One region of the Methylorubrum sp. POS3 genome, then DNA from elsewhere that is predicted to be linked to it. Evidence: predicted binding sites of a transcription regulator. Region 1 holds the regulator's gene; each other region holds the start of a gene.

Region 1 (7,687 bases):
CCGCAAGGACAGCGGAACGGGCCTGAACTATCAGTCGATCGGCTCCGGCGGCGGCATCAAGCAAATCCAGGCCAAGACCGTCGATTTCGGCGCCACCGACGCTCCGCTCAAGCCCGCTCAGCTCGAAAAAGACGGTCTCGTCCAGTTCCCGACCGTCATGGGCGGTGTGGTCACCGTGGTGAACATCGCCGGCCTCGAGCCCGGCAAGCTGAAGCTGACCGGCGAGATCGTCGCCGACATCTACGCTGGCAAGATCCAGAAGTGGTCGGACCCGAAGATCGCCAAGCTGAATGAAGGCCTCAAGCTGCCCGAGGCCAACATCACCCCGATCTACCGCTCCGACGCCTCCGGCACGACCAACATCTTCACCACCTACCTTTCGGGTGTCTCGGAGAGCTGGAAGAAGGAATTCGGCGCCGCCACCACGATCAGCTGGCCGGTCGGCCAGGGCGGCAAGGGCAACGAGGGCGTGACCGCCACCGTCAAGCAGGTGCCGAACGCGATCGGTTACGTCGAGTCGGCCTATGCCAAGCAGAACAAGCTGGCCTACGCCCTGATCCAGAACAAGGCCGGCAAGTTCCCGCAGCCCGACGACAAGGCTTTCCAGGCCGCCGCCGCCAGCGCCGACTGGAAGTCGACCCCCGGCTTCGGCATCGCCCTGACCAACCAGGCCGGCGACGACGCGTGGCCAATCACGGCCGCGACCTTCATCCTGGTCTACCGTGAGCCCGCTGATCCGGCCAAGTCCGCCGACGTGCTCAAGTTCTTCGACTGGGCCTACAAGAACGGCGACAAGCTCGCGACCGAGCTCGATTACGTGCCGCTCCCCGACAACGTCGTCGGCCTGATCCACGAAGAGTGGAAGACCATCAAGGGCAAGGACGGCAAGCCGGTCTTCGGCAGCATGTGAGGCGTCACCGGGGCCCCTTTCCGAGGGGCCCTTTTCGCGCCGGCTCGCCTCGCGCCCACGAGCGCGCTACACGCCACGCACTCGATGAGCATTCGCGGATGACCGCCTTGACCCAATCCGTCGCCCTGGCCCGCGAGAGCGGCGTGGCCCCCCGCACTGCCCCGAGCAAGACCGGGGACCGGCTCTTTCAGGGGCTGTCCTACGCCTCGGCGCTGCTGGTGTTGCTGGTGCTCGCGGGCATCCTCGGCTCCATCATCTACGGCGCGTGGCCGGCCTTCGCGGAATTCGGCTTCGGCTTCCTCACCTCGTCGGCCTGGAACATCGGCACCGAGCAGTTCGGGGCGCTGCCCGCGATCATCGGCACCGTGGCCGCGGCCCTGCTCGCCCTCGTCATCGGCGTGCCGATCTCCTTCGGAATCGCGATCTACCTCACGCAGCTCTGCCCCGGCTGGGCGCGCAAGCCCGTCGCCATGACGATCGAGCTCCTCGCCTCGGTGCCGAGCATCATCTACGGCATGTGGGGCCTGTTCGTGTTCGCCCCGCTCTTCGCCCGCTTCGTGCAGGTTCCGGTGTCGAACCTCGTCGAGGGCATGCCGATCGTCGGCACCATCCTCTACGCCCGCATCCCCTCCGGCGTCGGCGTGCTGACCGCGGGCATCATCCTCGCCATCATGATCGTGCCCTTCGTGGCCTCGATCACCCGTGACATGCTCGATCAGATCCCGACCGTGCTGCGCGAGAGCGCCTACGGGATCGGTTGCACCACCTGGGAGGTCGTCCGGCACGTCCTCGTGCCGCAGGCCTCCGTATCGATCATCGGCGCGATCATGCTCGGCCTCGGCCGCGCGCTCGGCGAAACCATGGCGGTCACCTTCGTGATCGGCAACGCCAACCGCCTCTCCGCCTCGATCTTCGATCCCGGCTCCACCATCGCCTCGCGCATCGCCAACGAGTTCAACGAGGCCGACGGTCTCCAGCTCTCCTCGCTGATGGCGCTCGGCTGCCTGCTCTTCATCATCACCTTCTTCGTGCTGATCATTGCGCGCCTGCTGGTGCGGCGCGCGAAGGTCGCCTGAACCGATATCGCCTGAGCCTCAAGCGGGACGAGCGCCGACCATGGACGCCACCAACCCCATCACCGCGGCCGGCCGGACGCCCGCCGTCAGCCGCGTGCGCTCGAGCCGCCGGGTTGCCGACCGGATCCTGATCGTGGCCAGCACCCTCGCCACCCTGCTCGGCATCGTCGTGCTCGGCTCGATCCTGCTGATGCTGATCGTCGAGGGTGTGAAGGGTTTCACCCCGACCCTCCTCACCGCGCCGACCCCCGGCCCCGGCTCGGAAGGCGGCGGCATCGCCAACGCCATCCTCGGCAGCCTCGTGATGACCTTCATCGGCATCGTCATCGCCACGCCGATCGGATTGATGGCCGGGACGTTCCTGGCCGAGTACGGCAAGACCTCGAAGATCGCCGACGTCATCCGCTTCCTCAACGACGTGCTGCTCTCGGCACCGTCGATCCTGATTGGCCTGTTCGTCTACACCCTGATGGTGCGGCCGATGGGGACCTATTCCGGCTGGGCCGGCGCGGTGGCGCTCGCCATCATCGCCGTCCCGGTCATCGTCCGTACCACCGAGGATATGCTGCGCCTCGTGCCGGGTCCGATGCGGGAGGCCGGTGCGGCACTCGGTGCCCCCCGCTCCCTGGTGATCCGGGCGATCACCTGGCGGGCGGCCTCCGCGGGCATCGTCACCGGCATCATCCTGGCGCTTGCCCGCATCGCCGGCGAGACCGCCCCGCTGCTCTTCACCGCGCTCAACAACAATTCGTGGTTCAACGCCAATCTGCTCGGCGGCGTGCCGAACCTGCCGGTCATGATCTATCAGTTCGCCCTCTCGCCCTACCCGAACTGGCAGAGCCTTGCCTGGGCCGGGGCGCTGCTCATCACCGTCACCATCCTGGCCCTCTCCGTGACGGCCCGCTTCGTGATCAAGGAACAGCGGCAGCGCTGACCGTCGCGCGGCCTCAGTCCCGACCTCCTACCCCACGAGAGACCTCCGATGAGCGCCTCCCCCGCGATCCGCAGCCAGCTCGACGGCCGCAACCCGGCCGATCACGCCGCGGCGGTCCGCATCGCCGTCAAGGACCTGAACTTCTATTACGGCCAATTCCACGGCCTGAAGAACATCAACCTCGACTTCCGCGACCGGCAGGTCACCGCGCTGATCGGCCCCTCGGGCTGCGGAAAGTCGACGCTGCTGCGCACCTTCAACCGGATCTACAGCCTCTATCCAGAGCAGCGCGCAGAGGGTCAGATCCTGCTCGACGGGCAGAACGTCCTCGACCCCAAGATCGATCTCAACGAGCTGCGCTCGCGGGTCGGAATGGTCTTCCAGAAGCCGACGCCCTTCCCCATGTCGATCTACGACAATGTCGCGTTCGGCCTTCGGCTCTACGAGAAGCTGCCGAAGGCGGAACTCGACCAGCGCGTCGAGCAGTCGCTTCGGAAGGCCGCGCTGTGGGACGAGGTGAAGGACAAGCTCAAGCAGTCCGGCATGGGCCTTTCGGGCGGTCAGCAGCAGCGCCTCTGCATCGCCCGCACCGTGGCCCAGCGTCCGGAGGTCATCCTGTTCGACGAGCCGACCTCGGCCCTCGATCCGATCTCGACGGGCCGCATCGAGGAGCTGATCGAGCAATTGCGGTCCGAGTTCACGATCGTCATCGTGACGCACAACATGCAGCAGGCCGCGCGCATCTCACAGTTCACCGCCTTCATGTATCTCGGCGAGCTGATCGAGTTCGACGCGACCTCGAAGATCTTCATGAACCCGGCCAAGCGCCAGACGCAGGACTACATCACCGGCCGCTTCGGCTGACCGGCCCGCCCGCGCAACCCATCGACCAGGCGACGGGCGGCAACGCCCGACCGGAGAGTCCGAAGATGTCCGAACATATCGTCTCGTCCTACGACAACGACCTCGAAAACCTGCGCCGTTCCATCGCCGAGATGGGGGGCGTGGCCGAGAAGATGCTCTCGGAGGCCACGGAGGCGCTGGTGCGCCGGGATACCGCCCTCGCCCAGGCGGTGATCGCCGCCGACAAGCGCCTCGACGTGTTGCAGCGCGAGATCGAGGAGCGTTCGGTGCTGCTGATCGCCCGGCGCCAGCCCCTGGCCATCGACCTGCGCGAGACCATCTCCGGCATCCGCGTCGCCGCCGATCTGGAGCGGATCGGCGATCTCGCCAAGAACATCGCCAAGCGCGTCGTCGCGATCAGCGATCAGGCCCAGCCGCAGAAGATCGTGCTCGGCGTTCAGCACATGAGCGACCTCGTGCAGGAACAGCTCAAAGACGTCCTCGATGCCTATTCGAGCCGAGACACGACCGCCGCGCACGACGTGTGGGAGCGCGACGGTGCCATCGACGCGCTCTACAACTCGTTGTTCCGCGAACTCCTGACCTACATGATGGAGGATCCGCGCAACATCTCGTTCTGCACGCATCTGCTGTTCTGCGCCAAGAATGTCGAGCGCATCGGCGACCACACCACCAACGTCGCCGAAACCATCCATTATCTTGCCACCGGCGAGGCCCCCGCCGGTGAGCGACCCAAGAACGACGCGTCGAACTACGCGACGGTCGTGCCGGGCGCCTGAACCCGCGACCGGTTGGAATGTAGAATGAAGCAAGAATCGTCTTCGCAGGGCATGACCCTGCGGCGGGACTGGATTCCCGCGCGCCGCTCCGGCACCGTCACGGTGACGGACAAAGCCCGAGGCGACGCATGCGAATGGGTAGACGGGCGATGACGAGCGCGCGCATCCTGATCGTCGAGGACGAGGAATCACTGACCACGCTGCTGCGCTACAACCTCGAAGCCGAAGGTTTCGTGGTGGATGTCGCGAGCCGCGGCGAGGAGGCCGATCTTCGCCTGCACGAGACCACCCCCGATCTCGTGCTGCTCGATTGGATGGTGCCCGGCCTGTCGGGGATCGAGCTGTGCCGGCGTATCCGTGCCCGCCGCGAGACCGAACGGCTCCCGGTCATCATGCTCACGGCCCGCGGCGAGGAGGCCGACCGGGTGCGCGGCCTGTCGACCGGAGCCGACGATTACGTGGTCAAGCCGTTCTCTGTGCCGGAACTGCTCGCCCGGGTGCGCGCGCTCCTGCGCCGTTCCAAGCCCACCCACGTCGCCGACATGCTGACCGCCGGTGATATCGAGCTCGACCGGGTGAGCCATCGCATCCGCCGCCAGGGTCGCGAGATCCATCTCGGGCCGACCGAGTTCAAGCTGCTCGAATATCTCATGCAGAGCCCCGGCCGGGTCTTCTCGCGGGAGCAATTGCTCGACGGCGTGTGGGGCCACGACGTCTATATCGACGAGCGCACCGTCGACGTGCATGTCGGCCGCCTGCGCAAGGCGATCAACCGTCCGCGCCAGAGCGATCCGATTCGGACCGTGCGCGGGTCCGGCTACTCGTTCGACGAGATGTTCGCTGTCGCCGAGTAGGCCGGGTCGTCAGCCGTTCCTCTTTGGCCGTGGGCCAGCGATGGTCTGATCGCCACGCGTGGCTCAATTACAACGGTTCAGCTACCGCCGGGGTGCGTGACGAATATAGCAGGCTCGATCAGCCCAGCATGGCAGGGCCGAGACCGGGGGACGCTCAGGCGGTCCGCAGCAACAGCAGTATCGAAGCGATCGTCATGACCGCGAGCGTTGCCAGGATGCCGACGCCGCGGCAGGCGAACTGGCGCGGCGTGTTCGCGGCGGCGAACATGCCGATCGGGTGCAGGATTCGGGCGATCACCAGCACGATCAGGAGGCCGCGTACCCAACCCTGCGCGCCCCCACCCGCCTCGTAGAGGGCGATCAGCAGAAGGGTAATCGGCACGTATTCCATGAAATTGGCGTGGGAGCGGATGCGCCGCTGCAGGCTGTCCTGTCCACCATCGCCGAACAGCACATTACCCGTCAGCCGTCCACCGATCACCCAGCCGGACATCCCGGCATAGATCAGGCCGAGCAGGCCGGCATAGAAGGCGGTGGTGGCCGGAAAGATCACAGGCATCGGTCTCCGTCGCGATTCGGCCAAGGTGCCGATCACGGCACCAATCGGCACCGGTCTCAGTGGTTCCCCCCCACATACGCACGTCAACGTGTTGATCCGTGCCGGTCGCGGGGGGATGCCGCTGTGGATTGATCGAGATCGGTCGGGCTCTGCATCGCTTCGTGAAGACGAAGGCTGACATATGTCTGTCTTGCCTTGCGCCGATGTCGGCACCGAGAAACGTGGGAGGGCGCGTTCGTGAGCGGCAAGCTGATCGCGGTCGCCAACATGAAGGGCGGCGTCGGCAAGACGACGACGGTCGTGATGCTGGCCGAGGCGCTTGCCGCCGACGGGGCCCGGGTTCTCGTGGTCGATCTCGATCCGCAAGCCTCCGTCTCGGTCTGTCTCGCGGGCGACGACCTGCTGGCGCAGATGATCGGCCGCGGGCGGACGCTCGAGGCTTATCTCGCCCTCAAGCTCATTACCCGGCACAAGCCCGATCTGCGCGCCCGCATCCAGCCCGGCGTCAGCCTGACCATGCACAAGAACCGGCCGCTGGAACTCGCGCTCTTGCCCTCCGGTCCGCATCTGCGACTGGTCGAGCGGGAGATCCTGTACGAGCTGACCGAGCGGAAGTTCTCGATGCACGACATCGAGGCTCGGCTTTGGACGCTGTTCCAGGACGAGTTCGCGCCGCTGGTTCAGGATTACGATTACGTACTCTTCGATTGTGCGCCCGGCATCTCGCCGATGACCGAGGTCGCGGTGCGCGCCGCCGACCTCGTCCTCGTCACATCGATCCCCGATTTCCTCTCGACTTACGGCCTGAACGCCTTCGTGGAAACGATCTGGCGGCGGAGCGGACGCCAGGGCAGCCATATCCGCCCCAAGAGCGAGCCATATGTGCTCGTCACCCGCTATCAGGCGCAGGTGCGCCAGCATCAGCAGACGCTCGCGCGGCTCGTCGCCGAGGCGGCGGCGGCGGATGCAGGCTTCCGCCTGCTGGAGACCCGCATACCCCAGGCTGCGGCACTCGCCGATGCCCTTGTCCCGGTCGGCGGGACGCCGCCGACCTTCTCGGCCAAGTACGGCGCGCATGTGCCGAACGTATTGATCCCCCTCGTCGCGGAAGTGAAGGACATCCTCCATGGCGCTTGATGTCGACGGATACGCGGTGTTGCAGGCCATGGCCTCGGCACCGGAAGCCTTCCCCGACATCCGCGCCGAGGTGCCGAAGGCCGCCCGTTCCCTCGTGATGCGTCAGCTCAAGGCCCGAACCCTGAAGGTCCCGGCACTTCGCCTCATCCGGGACGTGATCGGTATGGAAGCCTTCGCCCTGATCGCCGACGGCCTGACCGATGCGGAGGTGAAGGCGGTGGTCACCCGCCTCGATCCCCATCATCCGACTTTGAAAGAGGCAACGCCCGGCTGGCACCGTCGTCGCCTCGCCGCGCTCGCGGCCGGGGAGGCACCGCTGCGCCGCGGCGAGACCGCTCCACCCGAGTCCGCCTCACCCCCGGCCCCGCCACCCAGGGCCCTCGTCAGCCGCCCCTTCGCGGCGACGTGGGACGGGGTGGATCACGATGCGCCGGTCAAGACGAAGGATGCCGCCGGGGACACGAAGATTGAGGGCAAGAAGGAACGGAAGGACGGCGCCAAGAAGAAGAACAAGAAGAAGAAGGCATGAGGGATGGCGGCGCCGAAGCCCCAGGCACGCTGTTCGGGAGAGCCT
Region 2 (7,687 bases), 2.3 Mb from region 1:
CCGCGGCAGCCTGGAGCGGCTCGCGCCCGTCCTGATGACCGCGCTCGCGGCGGGCGTCGCCCTGGTGCCGCTGCTGATCGGCGCCGATGCGCCGGGCAAGGAGATCCTGCATCCCGTGGCGGTGACGATCTTCGGCGGCCTGATCAGCGCGACCCTGCTCGACACGGTGCTGACGCCGATCCTGTTCCTCGCCTTCGGCCGTGCCCCGTTGGAGCGCCTGCGCCGGGAGGTGCAGCGAGGCGCGTCCGACGGGACGCGAAATCCCGCATCCGAGGTCTCCGAGACCGCTCCCGCCGGAGCCTTCTGAATCCCCCTCACGCCGCTCCGAAAGCCGCTTCAGAAAAGGATCGTCATCATGCGCACCACCGTGACCGCGCTCGCGCTCGCCCTTCTCCTGTCCGTCCCGGCCCACGCCGCCGGCCCCAATGGCGGCCGGGTGACCATGGCCGACGATCACCCGGTCGAACTCGTCGTCAGCGACACCGCGCTCACCTTCTTCGTCAGCCACGAGGACGGGAAGCCGATCGATACGGCGGGGGCCACGGCCAAGGCCTATATCCAAGTCGGCGGAAAGACCGAGACGCTGCCGCTGAAGGGGGCGGCGCCGAACCGCCTGGTCGGCGATCTCAAGGCGCCCATCCCCCAGGGGGCCAAGATCGTGCTCTCGGCCAAGGTACACGGGCACGGACTTCAGGCCCGGTTCGAGCCCTGACCGAAGGCAAGCGGGATCAGGCCCGCTCCAGCCGGGCCGTCAGCGACCGTGCCGTGAGGCGAGGGGCGAAGGGGAGTCCTGCCAGGACGGCCGAGCGGCGCACCACGTCGCCGGCCCGCGGGCGGCCGACGCCGACGATGCTCTCGACCCATGCGGCGAGGCGGACGGGCGGACGGGCATGGGGGCGCCGCATCCGGCCGAGCGCCAGATCGGGCCGGGCGGTGCCGACGAAGCGGTCGAGGCTGCGGATCCAGCCCTCCGACGGGATATCGCCCGCTTCCAGGCAGAGCAGCCAGTCCCGCCTAGCGGCCGCCGCCCCCGCGCTCCACGGATCGGTCCCGGGCGGCCGGACGACGAGGCTCGCTCCGCTGCCCTCGGCGATGGTCTCCAAGGCCTCGCTCGCCGTGTCCGTAACGATCACGGCGTCGCCCACGAGCCCCGCCGCCACGCCCGCGACGAGCGCGCTCAGCGTGTCGGCGAGGCTCTCGATCGCCGCGTCGGCGGGACGTCCCACGAGGATCAGGCCGGAGATCATCGGCGCGCCAAGTATCCTGTTCCTGCCGGGATGAAGGGTCGATGCTTTCGGTGTCGCGCCGCATCGGCCTTTCTGCCAGGGCCGGCCGCTACCATTCGGGCGATGCTCTAGGCCATGCCGGCTTCACTGGCGACAGGTGTGTATTTCCGGGGATGCACGAATCTTGTGCAGTCGCGGCGTTCATGTTCATGATATGTTCCTTAGAGATACAGAAAGGGACCAGGGACGATGGGGGGTATGCCGGATGCGGCTTCGGTTCGGCTCGCCGGCAACCGCGTCGCCGCGGAGGGGCGGCGCGGGCGCGGGGCGACCGCCAACCCGGACGGTCGCTTCGAGGCGGCGCGGCGCGAGGCGTTCGACGATGGTTGGCTTCCGGACGAGGCGACGTCCCGGCGCACGGAGGTGACGGTCGAGCGCGCCCGCACCATCATCACCCGCAACGCCTCGCCGGACATCTCGTTCGACCGCTCCATCAACCCCTACCGGGGCTGCGAGCACGGCTGCATCTACTGCTTCGCGCGCCCGAACCACAGCTATGTCGGGCTCTCGCCGGGGCTCGATTTCGAGACCAAGCTGTTCACGAAGCCCGATGCGGCCGCGCTGCTGGAGCAGGAGCTGTCGGCGCCGGGATACCGGCCGCGCACCATCGCCCTCGGCACCGCGACGGATCCCTACCAGCCGATCGAGCGGGAACACCGCATCACCCGCGCGGTGCTGGAGGTGCTGGCCCGCTTCCGCCATCCGGTCGGCATCGTCACCAAGTCGAACCTGATCCTGCGCGACCGCGACATCCTCGCCGAGATGGCGGCGCAGGGTCTCGTGAAGGTGGCGATCTCGGTCACCACCCTCGATCCGACTCTGGCCCGGCGGATGGAGCCCCGCGTTCCCCATCCGGGTAAGCGCCTGGAGGCGATCGAGGGCTTGGCCGCTGCCGGCGTGCCGGTGATGGCGATCGTCGCGCCGATCATCCCCTCGCTCAACGATCATGAGATCGAGGCGATCCTGGAGACGGTACGGGCGGCGGGCGCCCGCGAGGCATCCTACGTGCTGCTGCGTCTGCCGCACGAACTGGACGACCTCGTCGGCGACTGGTTCTCGGAGCATTATCCGGGGCGGCGCGAGCACGTGTTCTCGCTGCTGAGCGGTGCGCGGGGCGGCCGAGCCTACGATGCCACCTTCGGCACCCGCATGATCGGGCAGGGCCCCTATGCCGACCTGATCCGCCGGCGCTTCGCCCTGGCCAAGCGCCGGCTGGGATTCCCGGAGGAGCCGCTGCGGCAGACGACCGAGCTGTTTCGCCCGCCGCCGCGGGTGGGGGAGCAGCTGGCGCTGTTCTGAGCCGACGGCACCTCAGGAGGAGGATGCGAGGGGGATCGATCGGTGCGGGACGCCGTCCCCGAACCGCCCCGTGAAACTCACGCGGTGATGGGGGCTGCGGCCGAGCGTCGAGAGGCCGGCGAGATGGGCGGCGGTGCCGTAGCCGGCATTGCGCTCCCAGGCATAGGCGGGGTGCCGCTCGGCGAGCCGGCGCATCAGGTCGTCGCGAAAGGTCTTGGCGACGATCGAGGCGGCGGCGATCTGCGGCACGAGCCGGTCGCCGCCGATCACCGCGCGGCAGGGCTGGGTCAGGCCGGGGATCGTGTCGCGGCCATCGACCAGCACCGTCCCGTCGATCGACAGGCGCTCCACCGCCCGGCGCATGGCGTCGAGGGTGGCGGCGCGCACGTTGATCCGGTCGACCAGGGCCCGCGATCCGGCGGCCAGGGCCACCCGGGCCCGCGCGCGGATCAGCGGCGTCAGCGCCTCGCGGGCGGCGCGGTCGAGGCGCTTGCTGTCGTCGAGGCGGGCCAGCAAGTCGGGCGGGAAGGCGAGAGGATCGAACCACACGGCCGCGACCATCACCGGCCCGCACAGGGCGCCGCGCCCGACCTCGTCGCAGCCGATCACGGCCGGATAACGCGCGGCGAGGGCGGGATCGAAAGGACGCATGCTGTTTGGATGAACCGGGCGAGGGAATAGCGCGAGGAGATTGTGGGCGGGGACCTGTCTCGCATCCCGGCCGGTGCCGGTCATCCCATGAGCCCCGAAAAAGCGGAGGACGACGCTCCGCTCAGGCGAACCGCTTGCCTTCGGCCTCATCCCGTCCCGTCAGGTCCGGTGGGGCCGCATCCCCTTCGTCGATGCGCCCGCCCGTCGCCACGCGCCGTCGCGCGTGCATCGGGCCGACGGCGTGGGCGAGGACGATGTTGTCGAAGAACTGGTTTGCGCTCTCGGCCCAGGTGTAGCGCAGCGCCTCCTGCCGGCAGCGCGCCCGCGGCACGTTGAGCGCCGCGAGTGCCGCCGCGCGCAGATCGGTGTCGAGGGCACCCGCGCCGGTTCCGCCGATCACGTCGAGCGGCCCGGTCACCGGAAAGGCCGCCACCGGCACGCCGCTGGCGAGGGCTTCGAGCAGCACGATGCCGAAGGTGTCGGTCAGGCTCGGGAACACGAACGCGTCGGCCCCGGCATAGGCCCGCGCGAGCGCCTCGCCCGTGAGCGCGCCGAGGAAATGGGCGTCCGGCGCCATCGCCTGGAGGCGAGCCCGGTCGGGTCCGTCGCCGACGACGACCTTCGAGCCCGGCAGGTCGAGGTCGAGGAAGGCGGAGAGATTCTTCTCAACCGCGAGCCGTCCGACCGAGAGGAAGATCGGGCGCGGCAGTCCCGGAAAGGCGCTGTCGTCGCGCGGGCGAAACAGGTCGGTGTCGACGCCGCGCGTCCAGCGCATCAGTCCCGTGAAGCCCCGCCCGGCCAGTTCCCGCTCCAGCGAGGGCGTGCTCACCATGGTGCCGCTGCCGGCCGCGTGGAAGCGGCGCAGCCACGCATAGCTCCAGGCTTCCGGCACGGGGGCGCGGGCGGCGAGGTATTCCGGGAAGCGGGTGTGATAGCTCGTGGTGAAGGGCTGCCCGAGCCGCAGGCAGGCCCCGCGCACCGCGTGGCCGATCGGGCCTTCGGTGGCGATATGGACATGGGTGGGGGCGAGCCGGTCCCAGCGGGCGAGGACCCGGCCCTTGGTGACGAGGGACAGCCGGATCTCGGCATAGCCGGGCATCGGCAGGGACGCGAAATCGGCGGGGGTGAGCAACACCGTCTCGATCCCGAGGCCGGCGCCGGCTTCCGTCATGCGCTCGATCGAGCGCACCACGCCGTTGACCTGTGGATGCCACGCATCGGTGGCGATGAGGAGCCGCATCGCGAACCGTCAGGCGACGGCGCGGCGGATATCGGCGGGCTCGTAGGCCTCCGCCGCCGCGCTCCGCTCGCGCAGCAGGGTCGGATAGTGCAGCACCTCCATCCGGCCGTCGTAATGCTCGACGATGCCGGTGCAGGATTCCACCCAATCGCCGGTATTCAGATAGGTCAGCCCCTCGATCTGGCGGTGGGCGGCGTGGTGGATATGGCCGCACACCACCCCGTCCGCGCCCTGGCGCTTGGCTTCCGCGGCCAGGAAGGTCTCGAACTGGCCGATGAAGTTGACCGCGTTCTTGACCTTCAGCTTGGCCCAGGCCGAGAGCGACCAGTAGGGGAGGCCGAGGCGGCGGCGGACGCGGTTGACCACGGTGTTGACGGCGAGCGCCGACGTGTAGGCCCAGTCGCCCAGATGGGCGAGCCACTTGGAGTGGCGCACCACCATGTCGAACTGATCGCCGTGGATGACGAGGTAGCGCTTGCCGTCCGCGGCCTCGTGGATCCGGCTCTCGGCGATCTCGACGCCGCCGAAGGTCATGCCGATGTAATCGCGCAGGAATTCGTCGTGGTTGCCCGGCACGTAGACGACGTGGGCGCCCTTGCGCACCTTGCGCAGCATCTTCTGCACCACGTCGTTGTGGTCCTGGGGCCAGTACCAGCCCGAGCGCAGCTGCCAGCCGTCGACGATGTCGCCGACGAGGTAGATCGTGTCGGCATCGACCTCGCGAAGGAAGTCGAGCAGCAGGGCCGCCTGGCAGCCCTTGGTGCCGAGATGCAGATCGGACAGGAACAGCGTCCGAACGCGGATGGTCGTCTCCGGATCCTGTGACACCAGCACCTCCGGCCTCAATCGGCCAGAGCCAAAACCCAATCCGATCTCAGTTTGATGACGGCGGACGCCGGAGACCGGAAGGATCCTTCCCGCAGCGGCCCGGGGACCCTGCGGGTCGCTCGAGGATGGCCGGGGCGAGGATCGGGCGTCGCCCGCCGGGGCTTCGCGCAGGGGCCGCCTGCGGGCCGCGCATACGAAAATCTTTTTGTTTTTCAGTTCAGTTTTTTCGGTTTTGCATCTTGCGCGAGGGGGCGCATAACGGCGGCCAAGGTCATCCGCCGCGCGCGGGCCGTCGAGGCTCGCGCGGGAGGCGCCCGCCAGAGGTGCAGGATGACCGCGACGGGTTGGGGACGCCGACGGCTATCAGCGGGAGCGCGCTTGAATGCGCCGCGAGGCTGACGCATCGAGGGCTCGGTTCTTTCGGAGGCGACCGGCGTGTCTGCACGCGCCGCGACGCGGGCGGGATCATAGCCGCTTCGCCGCTCCGGGCCGGTCGACGATCCGACATCGCAGAGTTACGGTTTCCTTCGGTGGACGCTTCGTGCGCGCCGCTGGGCCGATGACGTTTCGCGGCGGGCTCGCGCCCGCCATCCAGGATGGGCCGGCGCGCGGTCGCGCGGAGGCTGGCCCGCAAGTTTAAGCGGAGGAGACATTCATGGCGGCAACGAGACGTCCGGGACGCAACCACCTGTTCGTTCCCGGCCCGACCAACATTCCGGACCGCGTGATGCGCGCCATGATGGTGCAGTCCGAGGATCACCGTTCGGTCGACTTCCCGTCGCTGACGAAGCCGCTGTTCGAGGACACCAAGAAGGTCTTCGGCTCGACCGACGGCACGATCTTCCTGTTCCCGGCCTCCGGCACCGGCATCTGGGAATCGGCCCTGTCCAACACCCTCGCCCGCGGCGACAAGGTCCTGGCCTCCCGCTTCGGCCAGTTCAGCCACCTCTGGATCGACATGGCCCAGCGCCTCGGCCTGGACGTGATCGTGCAGGAGGAGGAGTGGGGCACCGGCGCCAAGCCCGAGAAGATCGAGGAGGCTCTGCGCGCCGACAAGAACCACGAGATCAAGGCCGTCATGGTGGTCCATAACGAGACCGCGACCGGCGTGACCTCGAATATCGGCGCCGTGCGCAAGGCCATCGACGCCGCCGGCCACCCGGCCCTGCTGTTCGTCGACGGCGTGTCCTCGATCGGCTCGCTGCCGTTCAAGGCCGACGAGTGGAAGGTCGACTGCGCCATCGCCGGCTCCCAGAAGGGCCTGATGCTGCCCGCCGGCCTCGGCGTGATCTGCGTCAGCCCGAAGGCCCTCAAGGCCGCGGAAGGCCAGTCCGGCCGCAACGACCGCCTCGCCCGCGTCTACTTCGACTGGGAAGACCACAAGAAGCAGAACCCGGCCGGCTACTTCCCCTACACCCCGCCGCTGCCGCTGCTCTACGGCCTGCGCGAGGCGCTCGCCTGCCTGTTCGAGGAAGGCCTGGAGAACGTCTATCACCGCCACGCCGTGCTCGGCGAGGCGACCCGCCAGGCCGTCGCGGCCTGGGGTCTGAAGACCTGCGCCAAGTCGCCGGAATGGAACTCCGACACCGTCACCGCCATCCTGGCGCCCGAGGGTGTGGACGCGGCCAAGATCATCAAGCACGCCTACGTGCGCTACAACCTCGCCCTCGGCGCTGGCCTCAGCCAGGTCGCCGGCAAGGTGTTCCGCATCGGCCATGTCGGCGATCTCAACGAGCTGTCGCTGCTCGGCGCCATCGCCGGTGCCGAGATGTCGCTCATCGACAACGGCGTGAACGTGACCCCCGGATCCGGCGTCGCGGCGGCCTCCAGCTACCTGCGCGAGAACCCGCTCAACAAGGCCTGATTTCAGAAGCGGCGCCGGTTCCAACGGCGCCGCTTCCACTAAGTAACGCCGGGTGAGGAAACAGGGTCGGCGGACGCCAGCGCCGGTCGGCCGGAAGGGGTCCAGAATGACGAAGAAAGTCGTGTTCCTTGACCGCGAGTCGCTCGATGCGAAGGTTCGCGAATTCAACTTCCCGCACGAGTACAAGGAATACGAGTCGACCTGGACGCCGGAGGAGATCGTCGAGCGGCTCCAGGGCGCCGAGATCGCTCTGATCAACAAGGTGCCGATGCGCGCCGACACGCTGAAGCAGCTTCCCGACCTCAAGCTGATCGCGGTCGCCGCCACGGGCACGGACGTCGTCGACAAGGCCGCCGCCAAGGCGCAGGGCATCACCGTCGTCAACATCCGCAACTACGCATTCAACACCGTGCCCGAGCACGTGGTGGGCCTGATGTTCGCGCTGCGCCGCGCCATCGTCCCCTACGCCAATTCCGTGCGCCGCGGTGATTGGAACAAGTCCAAGCAATTCTGCTATTT
Region 3 (7,687 bases), 3.4 Mb from region 1:
TTCCTCCACCCGCGGATCGATGTTGGCGAAGGTGCCGACCGCACCCGAGATCGCGCAGGTCGCGACTTCCTTGCGCGCCGCGATCAGGCGCTCCTTCGCACGGTCGAATTCGGCATAGGCCTGGGCCAGCTTGAGGCCGAACGTGACCGGCTCGGCATGGATGCCGTGCGAGCGGCCGATGGTCGGGGTCAGCTTATGCTCGAAGGCGCGCCGCTTCAGGGCGGCGAGCAGCGCGTCAAGATCCTTGATCAGGATGTCGGCGGCCTGCGTCAGCTGCACGTTGAGGCAGGTGTCCAGCACGTCCGAGGAGGTCATGCCCTGGTGGACGAAGCGCGCCTCCGGCCCGACGATCTCGGCCAGGTGCGTCAGGAAGGCGATGACGTCGTGCTTCGTCACGGCCTCGATCGCGTCGATGCGGGCGACGTCGAAGACCGCGTCGCGGCCCTTCTCCCACACCTTGTCGGCGGCCTCCTTCGGGACGACGCCGATGTTCGCCAGCGCGGTGGTGGCATGGGCCTCGATCTCGAACCAGATCCGGAACCGGCTCTCCGGCGACCAGATCGCGGCCATCTCGGGGCGGGAATAACGGGGAATCATGCTGTTCGAGGCCTCGTCCGGACGCGCGATTTGCGACGGCGCCTAGCATGGGGCGGGAGGGAGCGTAAACGCGTTCCCCGGCGCCCCTGCCGTGCCCGCCGGACATTCACGGGACAAGTCGACAGGGCGACGCCATATGCGGCAGCATCCGCCGTGAACGCCCGCGAGACGCCGATGTCCGACTCAAAACCTGCCCGCTCCTTCATCCCCCTCTCGATCGCCGTGCTGACGGTGTCCGACACGCGCACGCTCGCCGACGACAAGTCCGGCGATACGCTCGCCGCACGGTTGACCGAGGCCGGGCATCGGTTGGCGGAGCGGGACATCGTGCCGGACGAGGTCGGCGCCATTCGCGAGCGGGTCGGGGCCTGGGTGCGCGATCCGGGGATCGACGTGATCCTCACCACCGGCGGCACCGGTTTTACGGGTCGCGACGTGACGCCGGAGGCCCTGGAGCCGCTGTTCGAGAAGCGGATGGACGGGTTCTCGGCGATCTTTCATCGCATCAGCTACGAAAAAATCGGCACCTCGACGCTGCAATCGCGGGCGACCGCGGGGGTGGCGGGCGCCACTTACATCTTCGTGCTGCCGGGCTCGCCCGGCGCCTGCCGCGATGCCTGGGACGGGATCCTGGCGAGCCAGCTCGATTACCGCCACCGCCCGTGCAACTTCGTCGAGATCATGCCGCGCTTGGACGAGCATCTGCGGCGGGGTGCGGCGGCCACGATCTGAGCGGCTCAGGGATGGGGCTCGCGCCGAATTCGTGTTGCGGCGCAGTGACAAGGCGGTCGGTCCGCGGGCGGAACCTCGGCCGCAGGACCTCGTTGTCGTTGCGGTTCGGAAGTCTGCAACGACAAATCGGGAGACGCCCCATGAAGCACGCCATCGCTCTCTCTGCCGCCATCATCCTCGGTGCGGCGGCGATCACCACCCCGGCTTCGGCCCAGAGCGGCAACACCGCACAGATGACCGGCTCCAACGCCACCGGCGTGCAGCCCGACAGCAAGATGAGCGGAAAGATGTCCGGCAGCGGCCCGATGAAGTCGAAGAAGATGAAGTCCAAGAAGAACCGCATGTGAGACGCGTCACCGTGACCGACACGACGATGTGATCGGTCCCGGTCTTGCGTTCGGGGCGCCCCAGGGCGCCCTTTTTGTTGCGGCGGCGCGGGCTGCCGGCACGAACCATCATCGTCCGGTCGCTCCAGACGGATGCGGCTGCCTCTTCCGATCGGCTCTATCGTTTCATTCTCACGGGCCGGCTTCGAGCCCGGCCGCCGGAGTGGTGTCGCGTGGCGTTCCGTTTTCTGACGCGCTGTTTCGTCCTGTCGCTCCTCGCGCTGCCGATGCCGCCCGCGGCGGCGGCACCGCGGGTCGATGCCAAGGCCCGCGCCTGGGTCGCCACCGTCGTCAGCCGCATCGGTGCGGCGGACCGGGTCGCGCCGGGGCGCGGCGGCCCGGTGACCCTGCGGGTGCGGATCGGCGCCGACGGCGCCCTCGACGGGGTGGCGATCGAGGAGGGGAATCCGGCCCTGGGCGAACGGGCGCGCCGTGCCGTCGAGGCCGCGGGTCCGTTCGCCCCGCCGCCGCCCGGCCTGCTGACGCTGGAAGGCTATACCGAGCTCAGCTTTCCGCTGACGCTTCGCTGAGCGTCCGGGCCGGGATCCGTCAGGCGACGTCGATGCGTCCGTCGAGACCGATCACCCGGCCGAGGCCGCGGACGCGGTTGAGAAGGCGCTCGCCGTTCAAGGCCTCCCATTCGCGCGGCAGCCGCAGGACGACCTTCCCGTCCTCCACTGCCACCGGCATCCGCGCGAGGGGACCGGCCATGCCGGCCGAGACCGGGAAGGCGACCCGCAGGAGCGCACCGATCAGCCGGGCGCGGTCGAAGAGGCGCGGCCCGGCAAGCCCGCGCAGCATCGGGCTCGCCTTTTCCGGGGCGACGCCCTCGTGGCGGAAGTAGCCGGAGAGGGCGAGGTAGGCCCGTCCCGGATGGTCGATGCCGGTGAAGGCGGCGTTGGCGATGACGTTGAGGCTCTGCTCGCCGCGATAATCGGGATGGGCGCGCCAGCCGATATCCGACAACAGGCAGGCGGCGTGGCGCAGGCGGCGCTCCCCCGCAGTCTCCGGCCCGTCGAGGGTCTCGACGAAGCGGTCGGTCCAGGCGCGCAGCTCCTCGCCGTGGCCGGGAGAGCGGGCGCGCTGGTCGTTCAGTTCCTGGGCCGAGACGATCAGCGGATCGAGGGCCCGGGCCTCGCGGTCGAGTTGCTCGAACAGGAGTCCCTCGCGCACGCCGCCCGCCGAGATCGCGATCTCGCGGGGCCGGCCCAGGCGGATGATCTCCTCCAGCACCACGGCACCGTAGGCCAGCAGCGGCCGGCGCGCCTCGGAGATGGTCTCGACTTCCTGGAGCGTCGCCGTATCGGTCGTCTCGACCATTTCGAGGAAGCTCAACTCGTCGGACGGCTCGACGGTGTAGCCGTGCATGACGTGGAGCGGGTAGCCGCGCGCCGCCTGATGCAGCCGCGCCAGAGCCCGCCACGTGCCGCCGACGGCGTAGAAGGTGCGGCCGCGCAGAGTCTCCAGCTGAGGCTCGGCCTTTCGCAGGTGGTCGCGGGCGATCTTCCGCGCCTTCTTGGGGGAGTTCTCGGACAGGTCCTGGAGCGCCAGCCCGCCGAGCGGCATGGTCACGCCCAAGCCGACGGTGACGCCGTGGACATCGACGAGTTCGAGCGAGCCGCCGCCGAGATCGCCCACCACGCCGTCCGGGGCGTAGAAGCCGGAGACGACGCCGAGCGCCGACAATTCCGCCTCGCGTCGGCCCGACAGGAGCTGGATCTCCTGCCCGAGCGCGGCGCGGGCCGCGTCGAGAAAGGCCGGACCGTTGGCGGCGTCGCGGGCCGCCGCCGTGGCGAGCACGAAGATGCGCGTGATCCGCATGGTGTCGCACAGGACGCGGAAGCGCCGAAGGGCGGTGAGCGCCCGCTGCACCGACTCGTCGTTGAGCCGCCCGGTGGAGAAGACCGCGCGGCCGAGGCCGCACAGGACCTTCTCGTTGTAGAGCGGCGTCGGGGCCCGCTGCAGCCCGTCATAGGCGACGAGCCGCACGGAGTTCGAGCCGATATCGATGATCGCGACGGGTGCGGTCATGGTGCTCGTCATGGGCCCCGGCCGTTCGGCATCGTGGGCGAGCGTCAGGTGCGAACGGGGCGGACCCATGCGATCCCCTTGCCAGGGAGGCACCCCGGGGCGAGCCCGGCGGCGCGCTCGTCGATGGTGACGCGCCGGGGCGTGGTTGCTCCGGCACGGAGCCTGTCGGTCACGAGCGATGTGCGCGGCGGCTGAGCGCCCGCGGGCTCGACTTCTTCGACGACTTGCCGCGCCCGGACAGGCTCGGATTCGTCATGAAATACTTGTGCGCGTTGAACGGCTCTTCCCCTTCGGCAGGGCCGATCCGCTCGCAGGCACCTGAGGCCAGTACACGCCAGCTCTGCCGGTTGTCGAGGAGGTTGGCCAGCATGATCTGGTCCAACACCTGCTGATGCACAGTCGGATTGGTGATCGGCAGCAAGGCCTCGACGCGGCGGTCGAGGTTGCGGCTCATCAGATCGGCCGACGAGATGTAGACGGTCGCCTTCGGATGCGGCAGCCCGGCGCCGTTGCCGAAGGCGTAGACGCGTCCGTGCTCGAGGAAGCGCCCGACGATGGATTTCACCCGGATCGTCTCGGAGAGGCCGGGGATGCCGGGGCGCAGGCAGCAGATGCCCCGCACCACGCAATCGATCTGCACGCCTTCCTGGCTGGCGTCGTAGAGCGCGTCGATGATCTGGCTGTCGACCAGCGAGTTGCACTTGATCCAGATCGCCGCCGGTCGCCCGGCCTTGGCGTGGGCGATCTCTTCCTCGATGTGCTGGAGCAGGCGCGGCTTGAGCGTCAGCGGCGAGACCGCCATGCGCTCCAGTTCGGCCGGCTCGGCATAGCCGGTGACGAAGTTGAAGATGCGCGACACGTCCCGGCCGATCGCCGGATCGGCGGTGAAGAAGGACAGGTCCGTGTAGATGCGTGCGGTGATCGGGTGATAATTGCCGGTGCCGACATGGCAGTAGGTGACGAGCCGGTCGCCCTCGCGGCGCACCACCATCGACAGCTTGGCATGGGTCTTCAGCTCGACGAAGCCGAACACGACCTGCGCGCCCGCCTTCTCGAGATTGCGCGCCCAGCGGATATTGGCCTCCTCGTCGAAGCGGGCCTTCAGCTCGACCAGGGCGGTCACCGATTTGCCGGCCTCCGCCGCCTCGGCCAAAGCCGCGACGATCGGTGAGTTCGAGGAGGTGCGGTAGAGAGTCTGCTTGATCGCCACCACGTTCGGATCGCGGGCGGCCTGGTAGAGGAACTGCACCACCGAATCGAACGACTCGTAGGGGTGGTGGACGCAGAAATCCTTCTGGCGGATCGCGGCGAACACGTCGCCGCCGGACTCGCGGATGCGCTCGGGGAAGCGCGGATTGTAGGGCTTGAACTTCAGGTCCGGCCGGTCGATCCCGACGATCTGCGACAGCTCGTTGAGCGCCAGCGTCCCCTCCACGAGGAAGATCGCGTCGGGGGCAATCTCCAGCTCGTCGGCCACGAAGGCGCGCAGCTCCTCGGTCATGCCGGCCTCGACTTCGAGGCGGATCACCACGCCGCGGCGGCGGCGCTTGATCGCCGATTCGAAGTGCAGGACGAGGTCCTCGGCCTCTTCCTCGATCTCGAGGTCGGAATCGCGCACGACGCGGAAGGCGCCCTGCGCCTTCAGGGTGTAGCCGGGGAACAGGCGCGCGGCGAACTTCACGATCACCTGCTCGATGGCGATGAAGCGCGCCGTCGCGTCGCCGTCCTGATCGGGCAGGCGGACGAATCGGTCGAGCACCGCCGGCATGCGGATCAGCGCCCGCAAGGTCCGCCCGTCGCGGGGGCGCACCAGCATGAAGGCGATGGTCGAGCCGAGATTGGGGATGAAGGGGAACGGGTGGGCCGGGTCGATGGCCAGCGGCGTCAGCACCGGGAAGACATGGGCCAGGAAGTAGTCTTCGAGCCAGGCGAGGAGTTCGGCCGACAGCTCCGCCGGCTCGGCGAGGTGGATGCCGTTGACGTTCAGCTCCGCGCGCAGCTGGCGCCAGCGTTCCTGCTGGTCGAGGGCCAGCCGCGACACCTCGTTGCCGATCCGCACGAGCTGCTCGGCGGGGGAGAGCCCGTCCTGCGAGGGCACGGTGAGGCCGGCGCGAACCTGATCATGCAGGCCGGCGACGCGCACCATGAAGAACTCGTCGAGGTTGTTGGCCGAGATCGAGAGGAAGCGCAGCTGCTCCAGCAGCGGATGGTTGGGGTTGGAGGCCTCTTCCAGAACCCGGCGGTTGAATTGCAGCCAGGACAGCTCGCGGTTGACGAAGCGCTCGGGCGAGTGCCGCAGGGCGCGGCCCGCCTCGATCACCGGTTCGCGGGCGGCCACGGTCGCCGTGGGATCGGTGCCGGCTTCCGGCTCCGGGGGCTTCTCGGCGGCCTTCTCGGCGGCAATGATGCGCGCGGCCCGCGCCGTGCGGGCGCGCGCCGTCTCGCTGCGAACGCCCCTCTCCGTGGCGAGGCTGGTCTCTTCGGCCTCCAGCGCCTCGGCGTCCTGCACCAGACCGTCCGTCTCGGCTTCCGACAACGCGCGGGCTCCTCTCCGTTTCGATCGCGGCCGGCTCCGTAGCATGAGCGGCCCGCGCTTGTTTGACAGTTTCGTGACGGCGGCGGCCGGACTGACCGGCGCGGCCTATTCCGCCTCGCGTCGCGCCTCCTCGGCGAAGATCGTCATGGCTGCGCCGAGATTGCGGGCCTTGATGCGGGGGCCGTTGACGTAGCTCAGATGGATCAGCGTCTCGCCGAGCAACGCCTTGAACCCCGGCGTCAGCGGCGCGGGCAGGCAGCGCGAGAACGGCGCGTAGGCCGCGTCCGAGAAGCGTTTCTGCGCATCCGCATCCCCGGTCAGGCGCTTGCCGACCACGCGAGGTGGACCCCGCATGCCGCCATCGGGGGCCAGCAGGAACTGGAAGGCGATCAGCGAGCCTTCGGTTCCTTTCGGGACCGTCCAGCATCGCACGAACAGGTTCCGCAGGTCGGACCAATTGTCGATGCCGCCGGGCGGCACACCCCCCGGAGCCGCTCGCGCGGTTGCCGGCCCGAAGGCCAGGAGCGCGAGCAGCAGGTGCGCCGCACGCCGCATCACGGCCCGTCCTCCTCCATCGCGGGCTCGCCGCCGATCCGGTCCAGTACGGCGAGCGCGAGCGGCTTCGAGATGCGGCGCCGACGGCCGAGGGCGTCGCGATCGAGCTCGGCCACCACCTCGCGGGCGCGGGCCAGCGAACGGTCGATGCGAAGCGCCAGGGCCTCGACCACGGACAGATCGACCACGAGCTGACGATCGACGAACAGCTTGACGATCACCGCCTTGAGCAGCGCGTCGTCCGGCGGACCGATCTCGGCACCCGGTGCGAGCCGCAGGCGCGAGCGCAGATCCGCGACCTTGAGTCCGAAGCCGTCCACGGGCCCGGAGGCGGTGAGGAGCACGGGGAAGCGCCGCTCGCGGGCCAGATTGAGCAGGTGGAACAGGGCGGCCTCGTCGCGGCCCTCCGCCCGGTCCACGTCCTCGACCACCAGGGCGCCGTTGGAGATCAGGTGGGCCACGTCGCCGCTCCCGACCGACGCGGCGGTCACGGTCCAGGCCTGGGCCCGGCTCGCCCAGATCGAGGCGAGATGACTCTTGCCGCTGCCCGGTGGGCCCTTGAGCAGGAACACAGTGTCCGGCCAGTCCGGCCACGCCTCGATCAGGCCGTAGGCCTCCTCGTTCGAGGGGCTGACCAGAAAATCCTCCGCGCCGTAGCGCGGGTCGAGCGGCAGGTCGAAGGTCAGCTGCTTCGGGGGGGCGGTATCGCGCATGGGGACAGCATATAGCGCGCCGGGCCGCACGCCGAGTGACGGACCTGTCAATCGCGGATCGGCAGACGGGCGGCCTCGGTCTCGCCGATCAGCACCGGCCCGTCGCCGCGATAGAGACGGCTCTCCAGGTAACGCTC

The links. The regulator PhoB, encoded in region 1, activates phosphate uptake and scavenging genes when phosphate is short. The targets are predictions, from matches to a motif close to TGTCATNNANCTGTCAT.
Region 2: a site for PhoB is predicted at 5,348-5,364, ahead of OWC43_RS09500 (UDP-2,3-diacylglucosamine diphosphatase). Genes of this name have one in related genera too.
Region 3: a site for PhoB is predicted at 6,345-6,361, ahead of OWC43_RS04575 (RNA degradosome polyphosphate kinase). Genes of this name have one in related genera too.

What each region holds. Positions count from the first base shown of each region.
Region 1 is NZ_JAPRBT010000001.1:4,332,106-4,339,792, forward strand. Features, by position in the region: gene pstS (phosphate ABC transporter substrate-binding protein PstS) at 1-910, shown strand, start outside; gene pstC (phosphate ABC transporter permease subunit PstC) at 1,009-1,986, shown strand; gene pstA (phosphate ABC transporter permease PstA) at 2,027-2,920, shown strand; gene pstB (phosphate ABC transporter ATP-binding protein PstB) at 2,969-3,784, shown strand; gene phoU (phosphate signaling complex protein PhoU) at 3,850-4,563, shown strand; gene phoB (phosphate regulon transcriptional regulator PhoB) at 4,713-5,417, shown strand; gene OWC43_RS20050 (MAPEG family protein) at 5,572-5,970, opposite strand; gene OWC43_RS20055 (ParA family protein) at 6,214-7,113, shown strand; gene OWC43_RS20060 (hypothetical protein) at 7,103-7,642, shown strand.
Region 2 is NZ_JAPRBT010000001.1:1,986,122-1,993,808, forward strand. Features, by position in the region: gene OWC43_RS09470 (efflux RND transporter permease subunit) at 1-307, shown strand, start outside; gene OWC43_RS09475 (hypothetical protein) at 356-712, shown strand; gene OWC43_RS09480 (hypothetical protein) at 729-1,247, opposite strand; gene OWC43_RS09485 (PA0069 family radical SAM protein) at 1,485-2,585, shown strand; gene OWC43_RS09490 (ribonuclease HII) at 2,598-3,236, opposite strand; gene OWC43_RS09495 (glycosyltransferase family 4 protein) at 3,358-4,476, opposite strand; gene OWC43_RS09500 (UDP-2,3-diacylglucosamine diphosphatase) at 4,486-5,304, opposite strand; gene OWC43_RS09505 (aminotransferase class V-fold PLP-dependent enzyme) at 5,960-7,168, shown strand; gene OWC43_RS09510 (D-2-hydroxyacid dehydrogenase) at 7,275-7,687, shown strand, end outside.
Region 3 is NZ_JAPRBT010000001.1:966,695-974,381, reverse strand. Features, by position in the region: gene purB (adenylosuccinate lyase) at 1-597, opposite strand, end outside; gene moaB (molybdenum cofactor biosynthesis protein B) at 772-1,329, shown strand; gene OWC43_RS04590 (hypothetical protein) at 1,470-1,676, shown strand; gene OWC43_RS04585 (TonB family protein) at 1,889-2,245, shown strand; gene ppx (exopolyphosphatase) at 2,265-3,815, opposite strand; gene OWC43_RS04575 (RNA degradosome polyphosphate kinase) at 3,916-6,282, opposite strand; gene OWC43_RS04570 (hypothetical protein) at 6,388-6,837, opposite strand; gene OWC43_RS04565 (hypothetical protein) at 6,837-7,550, opposite strand; gene OWC43_RS04560 (AI-2E family transporter) at 7,598-7,687, opposite strand, start outside.